3 regions of the Brevibacillus sp. AG162 genome follow, and region 2 is predicted to be linked to each of the others. Evidence: riboswitches for the same ligand, from Rfam matches in the RefSeq annotation. Region 2 holds a riboswitch; each other region holds the start of a gene.
What was found. Region 2 has a riboswitch for S-adenosylmethionine ahead of FB479_RS26215 (methionine ABC transporter ATP-binding protein). Riboswitches for the same ligand answer to the same signal wherever they lie in the genome.
Positions count from the first base shown of each region.

Region 1: it holds a riboswitch for S-adenosylmethionine, as region 2 does, so the genes downstream of both, FB479_RS16635 (pyridoxal phosphate-dependent aminotransferase) here and FB479_RS26215 (methionine ABC transporter ATP-binding protein) in region 2, are expected to answer to the same signal.
Region 3: it holds a riboswitch for S-adenosylmethionine, as region 2 does, so the genes downstream of both, mtnK (S-methyl-5-thioribose kinase) here and FB479_RS26215 (methionine ABC transporter ATP-binding protein) in region 2, are expected to answer to the same signal.

Region 1 is NZ_VFNO01000005.1:68,990-76,291, reverse strand. It holds gene FB479_RS16660 (SPL family radical SAM protein) at 1-488, opposite strand, end outside; gene FB479_RS16655 (2OG-Fe(II) oxygenase) at 501-1,214, opposite strand; gene FB479_RS16650 (methylated-DNA--[protein]-cysteine S-methyltransferase) at 1,207-1,746, opposite strand; gene moaC (cyclic pyranopterin monophosphate synthase MoaC) at 1,920-2,402, shown strand; gene FB479_RS16640 (MFS transporter) at 2,406-3,662, shown strand; SAM riboswitch class I at 3,723-3,837, shown strand; gene FB479_RS16635 (pyridoxal phosphate-dependent aminotransferase) at 3,923-5,104, shown strand; gene FB479_RS16630 (hypothetical protein) at 5,256-5,726, shown strand; gene FB479_RS16625 (aminotransferase-like domain-containing protein) at 5,921-7,129, shown strand; partial or broken gene FB479_RS16620 (alpha/beta fold hydrolase) at 7,185-7,302, opposite strand, start outside.
Region 2 is NZ_VFNO01000012.1:59,183-66,484, reverse strand. It holds gene FB479_RS26235 (LCP family protein) at 1-898, shown strand, start outside; gene FB479_RS26230 (spore germination protein) at 996-2,444, shown strand; gene FB479_RS26225 (GerAB/ArcD/ProY family transporter) at 2,462-3,592, shown strand; gene FB479_RS26220 (Ger(x)C family spore germination protein) at 3,573-4,733, shown strand; SAM riboswitch class I at 4,852-4,968, shown strand; gene FB479_RS26215 (methionine ABC transporter ATP-binding protein) at 5,068-6,081, shown strand; gene FB479_RS26210 (methionine ABC transporter permease) at 6,082-6,747, shown strand; gene FB479_RS26205 (MetQ/NlpA family ABC transporter substrate-binding protein) at 6,807-7,302, shown strand, end outside.
Region 3 is NZ_VFNO01000007.1:168,861-176,162, forward strand. It holds gene FB479_RS21015 (sigma-70 family RNA polymerase sigma factor) at 86-562, shown strand; gene FB479_RS21020 (anti-sigma factor) at 559-1,743, shown strand; SAM riboswitch class I at 1,840-1,985, shown strand; gene mtnK (S-methyl-5-thioribose kinase) at 2,122-3,351, shown strand; gene mtnA (S-methyl-5-thioribose-1-phosphate isomerase) at 3,348-4,388, shown strand; gene FB479_RS21035 (GNAT family N-acetyltransferase) at 4,488-5,063, shown strand; gene FB479_RS21040 (ABC transporter ATP-binding protein) at 5,200-6,942, shown strand; gene FB479_RS21045 (ABC transporter ATP-binding protein) at 6,959-7,302, shown strand, end outside.

The sequences.
Region 1 (7,302 bases), on a different contig from region 2:
GCGTGTGGGCTAAAGTGCCTGCGAATTTCCTCCAAATCGGTCTCGACGGTCATGCTGACGCGCACGCGATCGCCGAGTAAGAGCAACAAATCGGCATCCCGCCATACCAAGGGACTCCTCGTCTGTACCAGCAAAAAATCAGGTGGATTCTCTACCATGACTTCGAGTAAAGACCTCGTTACCTTTTCCGTGTGTTCGATGGGCTGGTACGGGTCTGTACTCGAAGACATGAAGATGGTCACCTTTCCTTTTTTCTTAGCCCGCATTAACTCCTTGCGCAATAAATCGGCAGCTTGCTGCTTGATGTCAACCCACGTGCCCCATTGCTCGTTTCGAAACAAAGAGACAGGCATTTGCCGAACATAGCAATAAGAGCAGGCGAAAGAACAGCCTGTATACGGATTGAGCGAATGGGTGTAATCTGCAAGAAATCCGCTTCCTTTATTAAGGAGGGTTTTCGGCATTTTATAGGAAAGGATGTGTTTCATATTGGGCGTTCCTCACTTTGCATCATGAAAAATAATCCCGAGGCTGTAGCGCTTTCCTGAGGTAATTGTGCTGACACCGTGGCGCAGCGTGTTTTTATAATAGCCTCGCGTGCCCTGTACAGGACGATAGGATGTAGGGAAAATCAGTCCAGCGCCTTGCTCCAAGGTTATCACATGTCCCCGGCTCTGCGCGCGCGGCCGTTGCTCCATCAGCAGAAATTCTCCGCCCCTGTAGTCCTTCTCCTTCTGATTCAAGGCAAAAACAACTTGAAACGGGAAGAACACCTCGCCGTACATATCTTGATGCAAGCAATTATAGCCGCCTGATTCATATTTCAAAATCAGTGGAGTAGAGCGCAGCTGGCCCTGATCGTGACATTGCGCCAAAAATTTAGGGAGGGTAGCAGGGTAAATCGCTTCGCGTCCAAGCATTTCCAGCCATCGATTCGCAGTTTGCGCAAGCATCGGATAAAAGCTTTCGCGAAGCTCCTGCAAAAGCGAGGGAAGGGGAGCCTGATAATAGCGATACTCCCCTTCACCGAAACGGTACCGCGCCATTTGGATCGTATTGCGAAATAGGTCATCCTGTCCGTACGTAGCGATTAATTCTTCGCATGCATCCGAGCTTATTAAGGAAGGAACAGCTGCATACCCTTGTTCGTCCAACTCCTGTTGCAGGGAATGCCAGTCAAGTGCAGCGATCCTTTCTGTCAGTGAATTAGCCATGTTTCACACCCCGATTTGTCTTTTTCTCCAGATCAAGCAGAGTTGTCTTCATGGGCAGTCCACCACGATAGCCGGTCAGTGAACCGTTTTTACCAACAACGCGGTGGCAGGGGACTGTAATGAGAAGCGGATTGGCACCAATTGCGGCACCGACGGCACGAACAGCAGCAGGCTTTTCAATGATGTTCGCAATGTCGGTGTACGATGCCGTTTGACCGTATGGGATTTGGCGCAGTGCCTCCCAGACAGCGAGCTGAAAGGGTGTTCCTTGCAGATCGCAATCCATGGAAAAATGCTCGCGTGCTCCTTGCAAATACTCCATTAGTTCTGTTGCAAAAGGCTTTAGCCATGGATCGTCTTGCACCAGTGCATTTTGTGGGCGGTGCTTTTCAACCCACGCTTCCAATTCAGCAAAAGGCTGGTTGGCCGAGCCGACATAACAAAGTCCAGCAGCCGTTGCAGCTAAATAAATAGTCCAATCACCGTGCTTCAGCATTGCCCAACGTACCGTCTGCTCCTTATTCGTTTCCATTTCCATACGCCTCCTTTTGAGCTGTGTACGCACAGTATACCTCCAGCACCTGTTCTTCGTACGTTTTTAGGAGTGGATGAGCAAGATAACGAAACAGTGTCTTCTACATTCCCATTGCTTTTATCCAGTGGTGGGAGTAAGGTAGGAGGAGATAGAGGAGGAACGATGCTAGTATGACTGATCAATTAACACATTTTAATGAGCAAAATCGAGCGCGGATGGTAGACGTATCTGAGAAGGATGTCACAAAACGGGTGGCTGTAGCCGAGAGCCAAATCAGCATGAAGCCCGAAACACTCGCCCGAATCCGCGAAGGTCGAATCGAAAAGGGCGATGTACTCGCAGTTGCGCAGGTAGCAGGTGTCATGGCTGCCAAAAAGACGTGGGAAATCATCCCGATGTGTCATCCGCTGCCATTGACTGGCATCGACATACAATTTGCTTTTGTAGATGAAACGACGCTTGCGATTACAGGAACCGTGAAGACGACAGGGAAAACAGGCGTCGAGATGGAGGCGTTGACCGCTGTCAGCGTAGCGGCTTTGACGGTGTATGACATGTGCAAAGCCATGGATAAAGAAATGATAATCGGTCCGACCAGTCTGCAATCCAAAACAGGCGGAAAAAGCGGCGATTTCCATCGGGGAGAGAAGTAAGCCATGAGGCAAAAGTGGGAATCCTATCCGAGCAGCATTCGTTTATTGGCGATTGCTGCCGTCATTTTTTCTACCGGAATGGCATGTATTTGGCCGCTGGTCACGATCTATATTCACAACCATCTCGGAAAGCCGCTGACTGTAGCCGGCTTCTTGTTGCTTTTAAATCAAGGCGCATTCCTGATCGGGAGTATTATCGGCGGGATGATGTTTGACCGCTGGGGCAAAATGCGCACGATCATTGTTGGTTCCATCGGCGTTATTCTCATTTCGGTTGGCTTAGGTGTTACGCAAGATTTTACGATTTATGTTGTCTTGCTTCTGTTGAATGGACTGTTTTACGGAACACTTTCTCCTGTGATGAATGCACTGGCCGTAGTGTTATGGCCGGACGGAGGACGCAAAGGAATCAATCTGATTTATGTCTCCCTCAATGTGGGGGTAGCTGCCGGTTCTGCGTTGGGTGGCTTCTTGGCAAGTGTTTCGTTTGCCTGGACGTTTTTCGGTAATGCTATCTCACAAGTGATCGTCCTTGCCATGTTCATGCTCATTTTGCCGCGTCAGTTAAAATTGGCGGAACAACAACGCCAAAACTCGACGACTGGACAAAGCATGTCTGAGCAAGCAACTAGTGATGTGCTACAACAAACACAGCAAGAGTCAAAAGTGGTATGGGGAGCATTGCTGCTATTATGCGGGGGGCTATTAATTAGCTGGATTGTCTATGTACAGTGGACCACGGTACTGTCGACCTACATGCAATCTTTGGGCATTTCACTCCGTCAATACAGTTTGTTGTGGACGCTGAACGGCGGTTTGATCCTGTTTGGTCAGCCATTGATTGCGTGGGTCATTCGACGCTTTGCCCGTACGCTAAAGGCACAAATGCTCTTGGGCGCTTATATTTTTGCCTTGTCGATGTTGATTTTGTCTCAATCAACGGTTTATGCAGGCTTTGTGGCGGGGATGTTCATCATGACGCTGGGAGAAATGCTCGTGTGGCCAGCGGTGCCGGCAGTAGCTGCACAGTTTACGCCAGAGGGACGAGAGGGCTTCATTCAAGGGCTGATTGCAGGAACTGGATCAGCTGGGCGGATGCTCGGACCACTGCTTGGCGCATTCATTTTTCAATCGATTCATGCGCAGGGATTATTGTTCGTGATGGCAGGCTTGTGTCTGTTGTCTGTGGCATTCTTTGCCTTCCACACTTCTTTTCAAAAAAGGCGACATCAGGTACCCCTACAGAATCAAGCATCTTGACACGGTTTACGTGCTCAAGTAGTATGATATAGACGAAAAAACAGTATATTCCGTGTGTTTGACTTATTCAGAGAGGTGGAGGGACTGGCCCTATGAAGCCCGGCAGCGGATCTGTTCCATGTAATGGACAGATGCTGTGCCAATTCCAGCAGGATTTTTTCCTGACAGATAAGGACGTGACCAAGCTGATCTCCCCCTTTTTCTGTATGGAAAAAGGGGGTTTTACTGTATTGGGCCCAAGAAAGGAATGGAAGAAAGAAATGCGCATTCAACCCTCCGACATGATTGATCGACTCCCTACCCAGTTTTTTGCGACCCTGGTGGCAAAAGTAAACAAGGTCATTGCGCAAGGCCATGACGTCATTAACCTGGGGCAGGGCAATCCCGATTTGCCGACACCGCCGCACATTATTGAAGAACTACAGGCGCAAGCGGCACAGCCACTCCATCACAAATATCCGCCTTTTCAGGGACGCGTGGAACTGAAGCAGGCTGTAGCTCATTGGTATAAGCAAGAGTTTGATGTGGACCTCGATCCGGAGGAAGAAGTAGCGATTTTGTTCGGCAGCAAAACCGGACTGGTAGAGATTTGCCAAGTACTCATGAACGCAGGCGATGTTGCGCTGGTTCCAGACCCGGGCTATCCGGATTATTGGTCGGGGGTTGCTGTTGTAAACGGACGGATGGTCATGATGCCGTTGAAGGCGGAAAAAGACTTCTTGCCAGACTACAGCCAGCTCTCCCAAGCTGACCTGGATCGAGCGAAACTGATGTTTCTCAACTATCCGAACAATCCGACAGCAGTCAACGCACCACTCGAGTTCTATGAGGAAACCATTCGTTTTGCGCGAAAACATGAAATCGTCGTCTGCCATGACTTCGCCTACGGGGCGATCAGCTATGACGGGAAAAAGCCGGTCAGCTTCATGCAGGTTCCGGGTGCAAAAGAAGTGGGTGTAGAATTTTATACCTTGTCCAAAACGTACAACATGGCAGGCTGGCGTGTTGGTGCGATGGTAGGAAATCGCGAGCTGGTTCGTCTGATCAATCTCATTCAGGACCATTACTTCGTCAGTCTGTTCGGCGCGGTGCAGATGGCGGCAGCCAAAGCGATGACGGATTCGCAGCAGTGCGTTCGCGATCTCGTGGCTGTCTACGAAAGCCGCCGCAATGCCTTGTACTCCAATTTGCATCGGATTGGCTGGCAGGCTCCGCCATCTCAAGGCTCGTTTTTTGCTTGGCTTCCTGTTCCAAGTGGCTTCACGTCCGTCGAATTTTCTGATCTGCTTTTGGAAAAAGCGCATGTCGTCGTAGCGCCTGGAAATGGCTTTGGCCCGACAGGTGAGGGCTATGTGCGAGCGGCTTTGTTATCAAATGAAGAGCGTCTCGCGGAAGCCGTCCAGCGGATTGAGCGGTTGGGGTTATTTACGAAAACAAAATAATGGCGAGGCAATTTGGCCACACTACCATACAAATGGAGTGTGGCTTTTTTATTCTAGAATAAAAATCATTCTCATTATTGACAGATAATGATTTTCATTATACGATGGCATTGTTAATGATAATTAGTCTCAGCGAGAGCGGGAGGGTACCATGCGCTATCAGATTAACGGTTACACGGATATGTATACGGTGATCGCCAACGAGCGAAAGATCGGCGGAGCCATTGAAGCAGGCCAGATTCGCTTGCGGACCGGAGAAGTTTACGCCAATGCTGTTCTCACTCGTTTGGAAATGTCAGGTGCGCATTTTTGCTCGATCGGATTTGTTACAGAAGAAGGCAAAAGACTCATTGTCCATGTGAATGATATCAGCATGATCGCTGATGCTCGTCACGTCAACGTTTGTGAGCTGACGAACGAATGCATGAGAGTGGAAAAATCCGCAGAGAGACTGAAGCGATTGAAGCGTCTCTGTGAACTGAATGAAGGCAGCTGTACGCCGACCTTCCAAGAAGAGGCATTGCTGTTGGCAAACGATATCGGTATGGAAGAAGCGTCCACGTATGTAGACCTCTCTTTCCTCCCACACACAGAGAAACCACGTGTGTTCCGCATCGCCTAGGATGATATAGCCTATACATATGGACCCCTTTTCGTTTAATACGAAGAGGGGTTTTTTGCATGCAGTGTGCCAAGACTAACGATTGAACAACCGCTCGACATAGTCAAAACCTATCTACTCATAGCTAGCAAGGATTGGACTTACGCTGTTGACAGTGATAAAACAAGGATAACAAAATCAAGGGGGAACGGAACATGGAGTACTCATTTTCAAAATCTGTTGAAGCACTATCCTCCTCGGCTGTCCGGGAAATCTTGAAGCTGACCCAAGGCAATCAAGTGCTCTCGCTCGCAGGTGGACTGCCAGCAGAGGATTCTTTTCCAATCGCAGAGATGCGCGAAGCGTTCAACCGCGCATTCGAACAAGGAGCAAAAGCTCTTCAATACGGATTGACTGATGGATACTTGCCACTGCGTGAGTGGATTGCATCCCGCATGAAGCAAAAGCATATGAACGTCGGTGTAGATAATATGGTCATCACTACGGGCTCTCAGCAAGCGGTAGACTTGTTGTGCCGTGTATATTTAGACGAAGGCGATGTCGTTCTCGTCGAAAACCCTACCTATTTGGCAGCGGTTCAATTGTTCCAATTCCGGGGAATCAAAGCAATTCCCGTAGACGGTGATGCTGATGGGATGGATCTGGACGATCTGGCGAAAAAAATAGCCCAGTATCGCCCGAAAATGGTGTACGTCATTCCTACCTTTGCGAACCCGACAGGAAAGGTATGGAGTCTCGAACGCCGTCTCGGTTTGCTTCGTCAATGTAAGGCGCAAAACATTCTCATCCTGGAAGACGACCCATATGGAGAGATCCAATTCGATGGGGAAGCACCGTACCGCTCGATTTTCTCACTGGATGAGCATCCGACCGATTCCTGTGTGGTATACACCAGTACCTTTTCCAAAATTGTCGCGCCCGGCTTGCGTACCGGATGGGCCATCGGGGATACCCGCGTAATTCAAATGATGGTGAAGGCGAAGCAAGCGGTTGATTTGCAGTCGAGCACAATCGACCAATACGCCCTGTATGAGCTATTATCCCGGTTTGATCTGGAGCGCCACATCGAGAAAATCCGCGAGTCCTACAAGGCGCGCATGGAATGGATGCATGAGCTCTTGGTCGCGCAAAACTGGGAGGGCGTAGAGTGGGAAAAACCAAGAGGCGGGATGTTCCTCTGGGTGAATCTTCCTGAGCACGTCGATGCTGAGAAGCTGCTGGCCCGATCCGTACAGGAAGGCGTGGCATTCGTGCCAGGGAAGCCGTTTTATGCAGCCGAACCGCAAGTCAATACGCTGCGCTTGAACTATACACTCTTGAACCGGGAAGACACGGAGCTTGCGATTTCACGACTGGGCAAAGCATTCCACGCCTACAGCGAATCTCTGGTGACAAATGTTTAATGGAAGCAAAAAGACAACCATTGCCATTGAGCTGGTTGTCTTTTTTTATGCGTGTTTACAGGGAGAACTCTCTTTGTGCCCGATCCAGCCATTCATTCACAAGCTCTGTAAACAGAAGCGGCTGCTCAATCTGCAAGTTGTGTCCGGCACAATCGAGTGCGGCAAAAGAAGAG
Region 2 (7,302 bases):
TCAAAATATTCAAGAGCCCAATATCGCACCGCCTAGTGGTGGAAATTCCACCAAAGCTGCAGAAATACCAGAGTGGGACGGCAAGGAACGAGTCAATATCCTGCTGATGGGGGTAGACCGCAGAGGAATGAAAAATAACGGGCTTCCTCGTTCTGACTCCATGATGCTGGTCAGCATCGATCCTGCGGGGAAACGTTATGACATGTTTTCAATCCTGCGTGATACGTATGTAGATATTCCCGGTAGAGGCAGCTCGCGGATCAACTCAGCGATTGTAGAAGGTGGACCTGAGCTGGCAATGGAAACGGTTAGTCAGTTCACTGGACTTCCAGTAGATCGTTACGTGATTACTGACTTTGAAGGCTTCAAGGCTCTGATTGATGCAGTAGGTGGAGTCGAGATCGATGTAGAAAAAAACATGTATTATCATGACCCGACAGACAAAGGCGCCTACGATATTAATCTGAAAAAAGGTCTGCAAAAGCTGGATGGAGACAAAGCCTTGCAATATGTTCGTTTCCGCCATGATGCGACCTCCGATTATACTCGGACGGAGCGTCAGCGCAAATTAATGACGGCAGTCGTGGATCAGATGAAGAATGGTACGACGCTGATGCAGCTTCCTACCATTTTGAAGGAAGTAACACCGTATGTTCAAACCAATATTAGCTCGGTGGACATGCTGAAGCTGTCTGCACTCGGGTTAAAATTAAACACGCTACAGCCAGGCAACTATCAATTGCCGCCAATGGGGATGTTCCGTGAATCAAACCGGGCAGGCTCTGTTTTGATTCCTGATGTCGATCGGGTTCAGTTGTTTATCCAGGAGAAAACCAAACCTGCTATACCGGAAGCAGAACGGACAATAGAGGGCAATACAGACAGCACGCGAAATTAGGCGTGCTGTTTTTTTGTGGAAAAAATCATGGGGAAAGGCAAGTTTTTACATGTTTCAGGGAAGACTAACCATGGTTTTCTAGAAATGGGGTGATGGTATGGATCGGGAGGGTAATCGTAGGTGGTTTACTCATACGGCAGATTTGGTTATCGAGCATGTTGATCGGCCAGATGGACGCGTACAAATATATTTTTTATCCAGCATGGCTGACTCCAAAGTAGTTTACAACGAACTAATGCCCAAACTCCGTCTTCTTTGTCTGGATGAGGCAGGAATTGAACATGTCGAGCAACAGCTTGGAACAGCTGGAGGGAACCGTATCTTTCGGGAAACAGATGCGATCTCCAGAATATTGAGCGGGGACATCTACATCCACGTGGAAGGGGCTAATTACGGTGTTACAGTCCCTAGCGAGGATACGGTTGGAAGGAGTGTGCAGTCTGCTGAAATTGAAACAGTGGTGTTGGGGCCTCAGCTCGCCTTTGTGGAAGATATTCAGGTCAACCTCTGCATTCTTCGCAAGTATTTGCCAAGCTCATTACTGTTCCATGAACGACTCTCAGTTGGCGAGTTGATTCCGACAGAGGTTTCCATTCTTTATTTGGACGGAATAGCAGACCCGGAAAATGTAAATACAATAAGGCAGCGTCTTCAGGATATCCGAGCGGAGAGCGATATGGATGCGGGCATATTGGCTCAATATCTGGCAGATAACGAGATGTCGATATTTCCAACAATTCAATTGACGGAACGACCGGACCGTGCAGTGCAAGGATTGCGTCATGGCCAGATTGTGGTGATTGCGCAGGGCAGTCCGTTTGTAATCTTGGGACCAACCACCTTTTTGCGGTTTTTCCAGTCACCTGATGACTACTATTTGAGATGGAACCTGGCCAGTTTTAATCGTGTGATGCGAATCATTGCCATGTTTATTTCTCTTCTATTGACGCCCATCTATGTGGCCACACTTACGTTCCATTATGAAATGATTCCGGCTGATTTACTGCTTTCGCTCGCTCAGTCAAGATCGCGCGTACCTTTTCCCCCTCTCTGGGAAGCGATCTTCATGGAGCTCATCATTGAACTGTTGCGGGAAGCAGGAGCGAGATTGCCCACGAAAGTGGGGCAGACGATCGGTATCGTTGGCGGTATCGTGATCGGACAGGCAACCGTGCAGGCGGGGTTTACCAGCAATATCTTGATTATTATCGTGGCGTTAGGAGCCCTTTCTTCCTTTATTGCACCCAGCTATATGATCAGTTCCACCATCAGGGTCATCCGTTTTCCGATGATACTCCTCTCTGGCCTTTTGGGGGCAGTTGGTATCGTGGCAGGCTTCAGCTTTCTTGCAAGTCATTTATTGCGCCAGAAGAGTTTGGGCCGCCCTTATATGTATCCGGTTTTTCCCGTGCGCTTTTCGGATTGGAAAAATAGCTTGATACGCGCACCTTTGTCCTTACTACCGAGACGACTTATGTTTTTTACTCCAAAACAGAAGATGCGGTTCGACCCTGAGAGGGGGAGGCAAAAAGAGGACATCGATTAACGAGAGAGAGGGAGTTTATGAAGGTCAATGATGAGGTCAAAGCTGGTAACACCATTTCGTCTCTTCACACGGGTTTTATTGTGCTATCCACGCAAGTCGGGGTTGGGATCCTGGGATTCCAGCGAGTTGTAGCCAAAGAAGCTGGACATGATGCGTGGATATCCGTCTTGATGGCAGGCATTGTGACGCATGTAACCATCTGGGTCATCTTAAAGACTTTGAAGAGATATCCGTCCGCCGACCTTTACGGAATTCATCAGGAGGTTTACGGGAAACACCTAGGGGCATTTTTGAGCCTGTTTTATATCTTGTATTTTTTCTTGTCGGCAACGATTATTCTGCGCGGTTATGTCGAGGTTGTGCAGACTTGGGTTTTTCCCAAATTGGCTACATGGGTGTTGACCGCCATTATCCTCTTTCTTGCCTGGTACACGATTCTTGGGGGAATTCGGATTATTGCCGGGTATATTTTTTTCTCTGTATCTGTTGCGATCTGGTTGGTTGGTGATTTGTTCTTTCCCTTGCGCTTTGCTGAATGGGATTATTTACGTCCGGTATTGGAAGCGAATATAGGGCAACTGCTAAAAGGGATGATAGGCATGTCATTGTCAACGATTGGATTTGAAGTACTGTATGCCGTCTATCCCTTTGTGCAGGATAAAGAGCGCTTAAATCGGGGGGCGCAGTTTGGCGCGCTGACAACCAACTTGATCTACTTGTTTGTGATGATTGTTTCCTTGGTGTTTTTCAGTCAGGGGCAATTGATGAGAACCATATGGCCAACTTTGAATTTGAAAAAAATGGTGTACTTCCCAATTCTGGAGCGGTTTGAGCTGGTTGCCATCTCCATCTGGATGATCATTATCCTTCCGAATGTCATTATGTACATCTGGTCTGGAGTACGAGGATTGAAACGGATTTTTGGCTGGAATATGAGAAATATCTTGTATAGTATATTGCCGATCATATTCATATCTTCGCTGTTCATTGTCACTAGAGAGGAAATGAACACAATGAACGATATTTACGGCCAGATTGGGATGTATCTGGCTTATGCGTATCCTTATGTTCTTTACCTGTTGGTAGCTTGGAGGCAGGGGACAGGTGGAGTCAAGGAGGAATCTGCTGATGTATCGGTGCCAAAATAAGGGATGGTTGATCGAGAAGAGAGGGTTTACCCTTTTGCTTGTGCTCCTTTTTTCAGTTGCGGGGTGCTCTAATCAACAAATTTTTGATGAAACAGGTCTCGTAACCCTGGTTGGATACGACCTGACAAAAGATAGAAATATTCGGGCAACCATTGTAATGCCCTCCATTAATCCCGAGGCAAAAGAAAAAATGCAGATAATGTCTGATGTTGGAGAGACGAGCAAGGGCATAAGGGATAAGACAAACTTGCAGTCGGACAAACGTGTCTTGGCAGGCCAGTTGCGGGTAGCGCTCTATGGAAAGGATATGGCCAAGGCAGGAATCGGAAGCCTAATCGATACGCTGTACCGCGATCCATCGCTCTCAAGCAGAATCTTCCTTTGTGTGTACGAGGGGGAGACATATGAATTACTGACATATCCCTATAAATCACAGGGCAATATTGGAACGTACATGTATCGGATGATCGATCAAAATATCAAAGGTGAGAAAATCCCATCCTCAACGATTCATGAATTTATTCGAGCCTATTATGACGAGGGAATCGATTCGCAAATGCCCTATGTATCACGCAAAGGAGACGAAATTGTTATCAAAGGCGTGGCGTTGTTTAAAGGAGATAAATATATTGATTCGATTTCTCCCAGCGAAGCATTTATCTTAAAGCTGATTCGGGGCAAGTACAAGACGGGCAGCTATGAGATATCAGTCCCTGCTAAAACTTTTAATATGACTCCAAACAGCCCAGCGGGAGAAAAAGAAGAGGTGCAATTAGTCTTTGATACGATCAACAGCGAGTCAAAAGTCCAATTGGAACAGGTTGATCCACCAAAATTCAAAGTGAATATCCATCTAAAAGCCCGCATTTTGGAGCTGACCGTTCCGATTAAGCTGGATAATCCGAGGTTGATGAGGAAGATGGAGGAGGCCCTGGAGAAGGAATTAGTAAGACAAGCAAGGATAGTCATGAAAAAGCTCCAAGATTTGGAGGTCGACCCGACTGGCTTTGGCATTGTCTATAAGGCAAACGTGAGGGGAAAAGAGAAAATGGCTATGGATGAATGGAGAGAGAAGTACAAAAAGGCGAAGTTTGAATTTCAAGTAAAGGCGACAGTTACCCGTAATGGTGTAATGGACTAAGTGTGATACAAAAAAACTTTTCCTACTATTACTATTGACGTGATATTTTCAAAAAGGATATAATCCGTTTTGTATCATCATGAAAGAGAAAAAACGAACATAATATACGTAGATATCTTTCTTATCAAGAGAGGCGGAGGGACAGGCCCTATGAAGCCCGGCAGCCGGTTCATTTTCGAATGAACGTCGCGGTGCCAATTCCTACAGGATTGTTTGGATCTTGTGTAGATGAGAAGGGTGGATGCGAACGTATACATTGCGTTGCAGCCCCTTTTTCGTTTATGAAAAAGGGGTTTTCATATTTTATCAAGATTGTGGTCGGGAGGTGGATGCGTTGATCCAACTGCGTCATTTGCATAAAAGCTATCAAGTACAAGGTAAAACCATCCCAGCGTTAACGGGGATCGACCTTTCCATAGAGCAAGGTGAAATATACGGGATTATCGGACACTCTGGTGCAGGGAAAAGTACATTGATCCGGTGCATCAATTTGCTAGAGCGCCCAACTTCAGGGGAAGTTATTGTAGACGGCGTCGATTTAACAAAGCTGGATGAAGGCAAGCTGCAAGAAAAGCGCCGCGCAATCGGCATGATTTTTCAGCACTTCAACTTGCTGTCTTCTTCGACAGTCGGCGAAAATGTCGCGTTCCCGCTCAAGCTGGCAAAGCGTCCGAAGGCAGAAATTGATAAGAAAGTAAACGAGCTGCTGAAGCTGGTTGGGTTAGAGGCACATAAGGACAAATATCCGTCTCAGCTGTCTGGCGGACAGAAGCAGCGTGTCGGGATCGCCCGTGCGCTCGCGAATGATCCAAAAGTGCTGCTCTGTGACGAAGCTACCTCGGCTCTCGATCCGCAGACAACGAATTCCATTCTCGCACTCCTCTTGGATATCAACCGCAAGCTGGGCTTGACCATTGTGTTGATTACCCACGAGATGCACGTCATTCGCTCTATTTGTGATCGTGTCGGCGTGATTGATGGAGGAAAGATCGTCGAGTCGGGTAACGTACTGGATGTATTCCTTCGTCCGAAGCATCCAACGACACAGGAATTCGTGGAGCAAGTAGCGGATTCTACAGAGCTGCGCGAAGCAGTCGAGCACGAAAAGGCTTCGGGGAACCGCACGATTGCTCGTGTCACCTTCCTCGGAGAAAAAACGTACCAGCCGATCCTGTTCCAAACGATGCAAGAGACAGGTACGGTGTTCAGTATTTTGCAGGGAACGATCTCCCGTATGAAAGATACGCCGTATGGTCAGTTGGTGATCGAGCTGGAAGGCGATGTCGCACAGAATCAAAAGACCATTGAGACGCTGCGCCAACGTGGCTTGGAAGTAGAGGTGATATAAATGGACTGGACATTCGAAAATGTGGATTGGGCTGAAATCGGCGAAGGTACGATGGACACGCTCACGATGCTCGGCTTCTCCACTCTGTTTACCGTCCTGATTGGTTTGCCGTTGGGCATCATTCTGTTTTTGACTTCACGCGGACAGCTTCTGCAAAACCGCACTTTTTATACGATCGCATCATTCGTTGTCAACGTATTGCGTTCGGTACCGTTTATCATTTTGATGATCCTGCTGATTCCTGTGACGAAAATGATCGTAGGAACCTCACTCGGCGTACTGGGTGCCATTCCGCCGCTTGTATTTGGTGCCGCTCCGTTTTTCGCGCGTTTGGTGGAAACCTCGCTGCGTGAGATTGATAAAGGCGTGATTGAGGCCGCACAATCTATGGGGGCTTCCAATTGGCAGATCGTCTGGAATGTCCTTTTGCCAGAGTCTAGATCAGGCCTGATCGCGGGTATTACGATCACGACGGTTACGCTGGTCTCCTACACTGCAATGTCTGGGGTAATTGGCGGCGGTGGTTTGGGTGACTTGGCGATCCGATACGGTTATCAGCGTTTCCAAACCGATGTCATGATTGTGACTGTTGTTATTTTGCTGGTGATGGTACAAATCTTACAATCGCTGGGGGACCGTCTGGTTCTCAAGTTCAGCCGCAAGTAGGATTTTTCCATATAGGGTTTCAAATAATAAGATAAATACATGCAAGGGGGAAATCATTCATGAAAAAGCTAGTCGTATCTGTACTTTCTACTGTATTGGCATTTTCTTTGGCAGCTTGCGGAGGCAAAACGGAAACAGCACCTGCTCCAGCTGAAGGCGGCGCACAAGGCGGACAACAGGAAGTAACATTGAAGGTAGGCGCTTCTCCCGTTCCACATGCAGCAATCTTGAAGCTGGTTCAACCAAAACTGAAAGAACAAGGCGTGAATCTGGAAGTTAAAGAATTCACGGATTACGTACAACCCAACGTTCAAGTGAACGAAAAACAACTCGACGCTAACTTCTTCCAGCACAAGCCTTACCTGGAAGACTTCAATAAAGGACAAAACATGAACCTGGAGCCAGTAGTCGCTGTACACATCGAGCCATTCGGCGCTTACAGCAAAAAAGTGAAATCTGTAGATGAATTAGCTGATGGCGCAACAATCGCGCTGCCAAACGATCCAACAAACAGCGGTCGCGCACTCGCACTCTTGGAGAAAAACGGCGTGATCA
Region 3 (7,302 bases), on a different contig from region 2:
AAGACGAAGGTGAAACTTTTTGGCAATTCCTTCGTGGTAAGGGAGGAAGGGGTGTGAACGGCTTGGGAAAGTAGGTCTGGAGGATGTGTACCAGCTGCATGTAAACGATATTTACCGCTATCTTTTCCGGCTGACACGAGATGAGAGGCTGGCAGAGGATTTGACACAGGAAACCTTTTGTCGTGCCTTCTCTTCCTTGGACGACTACCGTGGAGAAAAAGTACGGCCCTGGCTGTTCAAGGTGGCCTATCACGCTTTCGTGGACGGTTATCGCAAGAAGACGAAACAACGATTTGCGTTTGTGGAAGCCCTGCCAGAGCGGCGTGATCAATCTGCGGTCGATCCGGCAGAGCATGTCGTGAACAAGGAGCTGTGGGAAGTGGCTCATGATTATTTGGAGAAGCTTCCGGAAAAGCAGAGACAGGTCATTTTGTTATCTGCCATGCAGTTTTCCTACGCGGAAATGGCCGTGGTACTCGGGATCGAGCTGGCAGACGTCAAACGTTCCTTGTTTCGGGGACGGCAAAAGATGCGGCAGTTGTGGAGGGAGGAAAGCCGATGATGAACAAGGATGAGAATAATCGCGAGCAAAGACTGCTTGCTTATTTGCGTGGGGAAATGGCGGAAGAAGATTCAAAACAATTCGAGGAGGAAATAGCTGCTGACGAGGAATATGCACAGCGGTTGGAGAGGCTTTTGCTGGGGGAAGAAATGGGAGAGGACAACGTGAAAACCAAACAGCCTGAAACGCTGTCAGCTGAAAAACAGCGCGCCATTGTTCGCCGGGGGAAGTGGAAAAATCGGTTGTCCAACGCTGGATTCACTATAGGGCTTCCCTTTTTGGCCGGAGTTGTGTTGTTGATTCTGAATGGCTGGGTCGGGTCATTGATGCATGAAGATCTGTTCCGCGTTGCGAAGTCGATGGTCAACTTTACGCAGCCAGGTGTGAGAGTGGGGAGTAGCGGTTCACAAGTTGGATTGCTGTACGGCAATATCAGCATGGAACTGCGTGAGAGGGTTGGGGGAGAAGAAAAGAACGCGGGTCGTTTTGAGAGTACGAATGTGCTATGGAATGTGAATGCGAAGCCGCAATGGACGAACGGGGTCAGGGAGCAAAAGTTGTTTTTCCGTTATCCGACAGAGGGGGAAACGGAGGATACCATGTCTCTGACTTTACCTGTCTGGACGACAATGGAGAAGCTGCCCGAGGGAACTGTTTCGCAGCTTGCGATATCTTTTGACCACTTCCTGACGTACGAGGAGTACTATAAACTGGTTACCCGCCATGTTACCTCCTCGGGTCAAGATACAGTCTGGCTTGCAGTAGACACAGGGGTAGAGCTCAAGCAGGCTGAAAGCGATGCCGGAGATGTGCTATTTGGTTCCGGGGAAGTATGGGGATTTGCCCAGCGAGAAATGGATTACGGTGGTGCATATGAAAAAGGGGATGGGGACAGAGTAATCGCAAACTATCTGGAGGAAATGAGGTATTTGTCAGAGCAAGAAGAACTGGCTCGCGATATCGGAAAATCCTTACTCTTTGGCAGAGATCTACAGATAGCAGAGCGATACAGCTACATGCATAAAAACGGGGTTCGCATCTACGGAGCTGTCCTAACAGGTCCAACCAAGGAACTGCTGAAACTCAAAGCCGAAAAGTCGATAACAGCAGCGTTTCTAGGCAAGGTAGATTGGTGGAATTGGGAGCGGCCAGCGGTATCGGGAACTCATTACACCTACTAATTGCAAGGTGCGAATTTTTGCACAAAAGGGTGTTGACATCGTGGAAGCGTTGGTTGTATGATTCAAACTAAATCAAAAACCGAATACGTTTTGGATACCTTATCCAGAGAAGGTGGAGGGACTGGCCCGATGATACCCGGCAACCGACATGACGCCATTCAGACGCGAGGAAGCGACTGATTAACAGGCGACATGCACGGTGCTAATTCCTGCAGAAACAAAAGTGGTCTGGAAGATAAGGGGGACATCAACACGGTTCTTACACGTGACGACAGCGACCTCTTTTCTTCGGGAAAAGAGGTCTTTTTTTTCACTCTCGGGACACAAACCAAACAAGTAGAGATAGAGGAAAAATACGTAGAGGGGAGTTTTGGAATCATGGCATATCGCGCATTGACTGAACAGGAAGCAGTGGAGTACGTAAAAGGAATACCGGGTCTTTTTAGCGAAGGAGCAGAGCTGACCAGCCGCGAAATCGGGGATGGCAACCTCAATCTGGTCTTTGATATTCAGGAGCCGGCAACCGGTAAGAGCGTCATTGTCAAGCAAGCACTGCCTTTTGCCCGCGTCGTGGGAGAATCTTGGCCGCTTACGATTGATCGGGCTCGCATCGAGAGCGAGGCACTCCGCATTCAGTACAAATACGTTCCAGACTTGGTGCCACAGGTGTATCATTTCGACGGGGAACTTGCGTTGACTGTCATGGAAAACGTCGGGGACCACATCATCATGCGCAAAGGTCTGATCGAAGGAAAGCGGTACCCGCTATTCGCGAAGCAAATTGGTCGTTTTCTCGCGCAAACCTTGTTCTTCACATCCGATCTGGGTGCACATCCGTACGATAAAAAAGCGTTAGTCGGAACATTCATAAATCCAGAATTATGCAAAATCACAGAAGATCTCGTTTTTACCGATCCGTATGAAAATGCGCCTACCAACGACTTCAACCCGTTGATTCGCCGGGAAGTCGAGGCGATCTGGAACAACAGGCCGCTGAAGCTGGAAATCGCCAAGCTGAAATACGATTTCCTTACCCGCTCGGAAGCGCTATTGCATGGCGACTTGCATACCGGAAGTATTTTCATCACGGAAAACAGCTTGAAAGCAATCGATCCGGAGTTCGCTTACTACGGCCCAATCGGTTTTGACATCGGGGCGGTCATTGCCAATCTGCTGCTCAACTACGCAGGACAGCACGGTTTGCAAAAAGATCAAGGAGAACGGGAAGCGTACCGCGAATACTTACTGGAAACGGTCGAGGATGTCTGGAATGAATTCGTTTCGCAATTCGTTCAGCTCTGGCACAAGCACGCCAAAGAGCGCAGCGCCCATGTCGAAGGACTGTGGCAAAGCTACGTGAAACGCTTGATTCAGGATACAGCAGGCTATGCCGGATGCAAAATCTTGCGCCGTGTCATCGGCTTGGCAGGCGTAGCAGATCTGAATGCCATTGAAGACGACCGGACTCGCGCAGAAGCAGAGCGTCTGGCTCTCTCGATTGGAGAAGCGCTGATTCTCGGTCGCGGCGGCATCGACGAATCGACAGATATCACGGACATCGTACGCACAGTAACTGAACGCTACTACCAGGAGGCTACAACAGTATGACAACCAGCACCCAATTGGCACCTGTAAAGTGGGAGAATGATGCATTGGTCTTGCTTGACCAGACGCGTCTGCCAGTAGAAACGATTTATTTGAACTTGACTACCTCCGAGCAAGTATGGGGTTCCATCCGCCGTTTGGAAGTGCGTGGCGCACCAGCGATTGGCATGGCAGCGGCTTACGGGCTCTACCTTGGTATTCGTGGCAGTGAAGCGGGTAACTACGACGAGTTTTGGCAGGAACTGAACCAGCAGGCAGATTATTTGGGTTCTTCCCGTCCGACAGCCGTGAATCTGTTCTGGGCGTTGGATCGCATCAAGGCTCGTGTTGAAAAAGAAAGTGGAGCGTCTATTGCCGAGTTGAAGGCGGCAGTGCTGGATGAAGCACTGGCGATTCAAAAGGAAGACGCTGAAGTATGCCGGACCATCGGAGAGCATTTGCTCACTCTGTTGCATGACGGGATGGGAATTCTCACGCACTGTAATCCAGGGGCATTGGCTACAGCAGCGTACGGTACGGCTACTGCTCCATTTTATTTGGCAAAGGAACGCGGCTGGAATCTGAAGGTGTACGCGGACGAAACCCGTCCTGTCCTGCAAGGCGCCCGTCTTACTGCATTCGAATTGCAGCAAGCAGGGATTGATGTGACGCTGATCTGCGACAACATGGCGGCGATGGTGATGTCTCAAGGGAAAGTAGAGGCTGTCATCGTGGGTACAGACCGCGTAGCAGCGAATGGAGATGTCGCCAACAAAATCGGTACGTATGGGGTAGCGGTATTGGCAAAAGCTCACGGCATTCCTTTTTACGTGGCAGCTCCCTTGTCCTCTGTCGATCTGGAGACACCGACAGGCGCAGATATTCCGATTGAAGAGCGCCCATCCGAGGAAATTACCCATGGCTTGGGCAAACAGGTTGCTCCAGACGATATCAAGGTGTACAATCCTGCGTTCGATGTAACGCCTGCGAAGTACATTACAGCGATCGTCACGGAGACAGGCATTTTCAAGCCGGAAGAGATCGGCAATAGCAAAAAATAAAAGAACTTTTAATAAGCGTTCGCCGTATTGCTGCTGGCGGGCGCTTTTTGCTCATTTTGGCGTTTTCCAGTAAAATATCCAAGAAAAGGGGAGATACGTATGCAAACGATTCAACGGATAGCAATCAATAAAGATACGTACTTGAAACAATTAGAATTAGCTGATGCTGAGGAGTTATTTTTGCTTACGGATTCGAACCGGGAGAATCTTATGGAATGGCTGCCGTGGCTGAATTATACGAAGAAGGTAGAGGATTCGCGTCAATTCATCCAAGCGACGATCAATCAGTACAACGATAATCGCGGCATCAACTACGGCATTTGGTACCAAGGACGTCTGGCTGGTACAGTCGGCGTACATACGGTGGATTGGATCAACAAAAAGACGTCCATTGGCTATTGGCTGGGTGCGCAATTTCAGGGCAAGGGCCTGATGACAGAAGCAGTGGCGACCTACTTGGACGTATTGATCTTCGGGTCATGGGATTTGGAAAAAGTAACGATTCAGGCTGCTACGGAAAACTACAAGAGCAGATCGATCCCGGAACGTTTAGGGTTTCAACTGGAAGGGGTACTCCGACGGAATGAATTCCTTTACGATCATTACGTGGATCATGCCACATACAGCCTGTTAAAAGAGGAATGGCTTGACTGGAAAACCGATAAAAAAATTTAGATTGAACTGTATGCTTTGATTGACAATGAAAATTCTGTAAATTACGATAGTGAGGACAGATCAAGAGGGCTGCGCGTGATTCGCAAGCCCTTTTTTTAGTCCTGCTGTTAGGTTTGAATAAATAGAGGTGATTTACATGCAGACACTTCGGCAATTATCTTGGTTTTTCCGAGCCTATTGGAAACGGTATGTCATTGGAATCTCTGTGCTGTTTATCATCGATGTCCTCATGCTTTGGCCACCGAAATTAATCGGGGACACGGTGGATTCGATTCGCAACAGCTCCCTGACGGACGCTGACTTGACGCAAACAGTGGTCATCTTGCTCGTGTTGGGTGTTAGCTTGTATGGATTGCGGTTTCTCTGGCGGTACTTGTTAAATGGGGGAGCCTTGATTCTGGAGAGGACGCTGCGCGAGCGACTGTTTGCCCATTTGACGAGAATGACCCCGTCGTTTTTTCATCGCAAACGCAGTGGCGATCTGATGGCCGTCGCTACCAACGACATTCCTGCCATTGAACAAACGGCTAGCACAGGGGTGCTAACGCTTGTTGATGCGCTGTTCATGACCTTGTTAACACTGGGCGTCATGGTGACCGCGATTGATTGGAAGCTCACGCTGGCTGCACTGATCCCGATGCCATTTTTGGCTTGGTCAACGGCTTACTATGGAAGGTTGCTGCATGAGCGTTTTTACTTGGCGCAGGAAGCCTTCGGAGAGATGAATGATCATGTCCAACAATCCGTATCGGGCGTTCGGGTATTGAGAGCATTTGTTCAGGAAAAGGCCGATATCGAGGCATATCGCCGGGTCAGTGAAAAAACGCTGGAGCGAAATGTGAGCGTTTCGCGGATCGACGCCCTGTTCGAGCCGACGATCGCGATTATTATTGGCTTCAGCTTTTTGATTGGTCTGGCCTATGGGACGTATTTGGTGTTCACCAGCGCCATCTCCTTAGGGGATTTGGTTGCGTTCAATTTATACTTGGGACTTTTAATTTGGCCGATGTTCGCCTTTGGTTGGCTAGTCAATGTGTTGCAGCGAGGCGGCGCTTCCCACAAGCGTTTTACAGAGCTAATGGTAGAGCAGCCAGATGTGACGGAGGCAGCGAATCCGATTGCAAACCAAATCGCCAATACTGTAGAAGCACGCCAATTTTCCTTTACGTATCCAGGCACTGACAAGCCGGCACTCACTGACATCTCGTTTCGTTTAGGCGAAGGAGAGACGCTTGGGATTGTCGGGCGGACGGGAAGCGGCAAGTCGACGCTATGCCGTGCCTTATTGCATCAATATCAGATGAAGGAACAAGCTCTGTTTATCGGGGGCATCCCGATCGAAGGACTCGCTTTTGATACGCTGCGGGAAAAAATCGGCTACGTGCCTCAGGAGCATTTGCTGTTCTCACGGACGATTGCAGAAAATGTTACATTCGGGAAACCACAAGCGACGACCGAGGAAGTGATGCATGCGTTGGAGCTTGCGGAGATGAAGAGAGATCTGGCCCAATTCAGAGATGGATTGCAAACCATGGTTGGAGAGAAGGGGGTCACCCTCTCCGGGGGGCAAAAACAGCGGATTTCCATTGCACGCGCTCTGTTGATGGATGCGGGTATCCTGATTCTCGACGATTCTTTATCGGCTGTGGACGCGAGGACTGAGGAAAGTATCCTTCGTCATCTGCGACAGGAGCGCGCGGATAAAACGACCATTATTACGGCTCATCGACTGTCTGCCGTACAGCACGCCCAACTGATTCTCGTGCTGGATGAGGGGCAGATCGTCGAGCAGGGGACACATGATGAGCTAATGCAGCGCAACGGCTGGTATGCAGAGCAGTACCGTCGTCAGCAAATGGAACAGGATGTGGCTGGTTGAAAGGGGGAAGCGTTTCATGAGCAAAGAAAATGTATGGGGGCGTTTGACCGAGTACGCCAGACCATTTCAAAAGCAAATACTGGGAGCGCTGTTCCTGCTCTTGCTGGGAACGAGTGCAGAGCTGGCGGGGCCTTTTTTAGCCAAGGTCATGATTGATAATCACATTCTGGCGATTCAAAAGCCTTGGTATCAATTGGACGAAGTGCCACCACAAGCAGCGGGGCAAGTCGCTTCAGTGAACGGTACGAACTATATTCGTGAAGATGTCGCAGCAGAGACAGGTCTTGCTTTGGACAGTATCAATCAAAAAGAAGTAACCGTGCTGACAGAAGGCACGACCTATTACTTGATTTCCGGCAA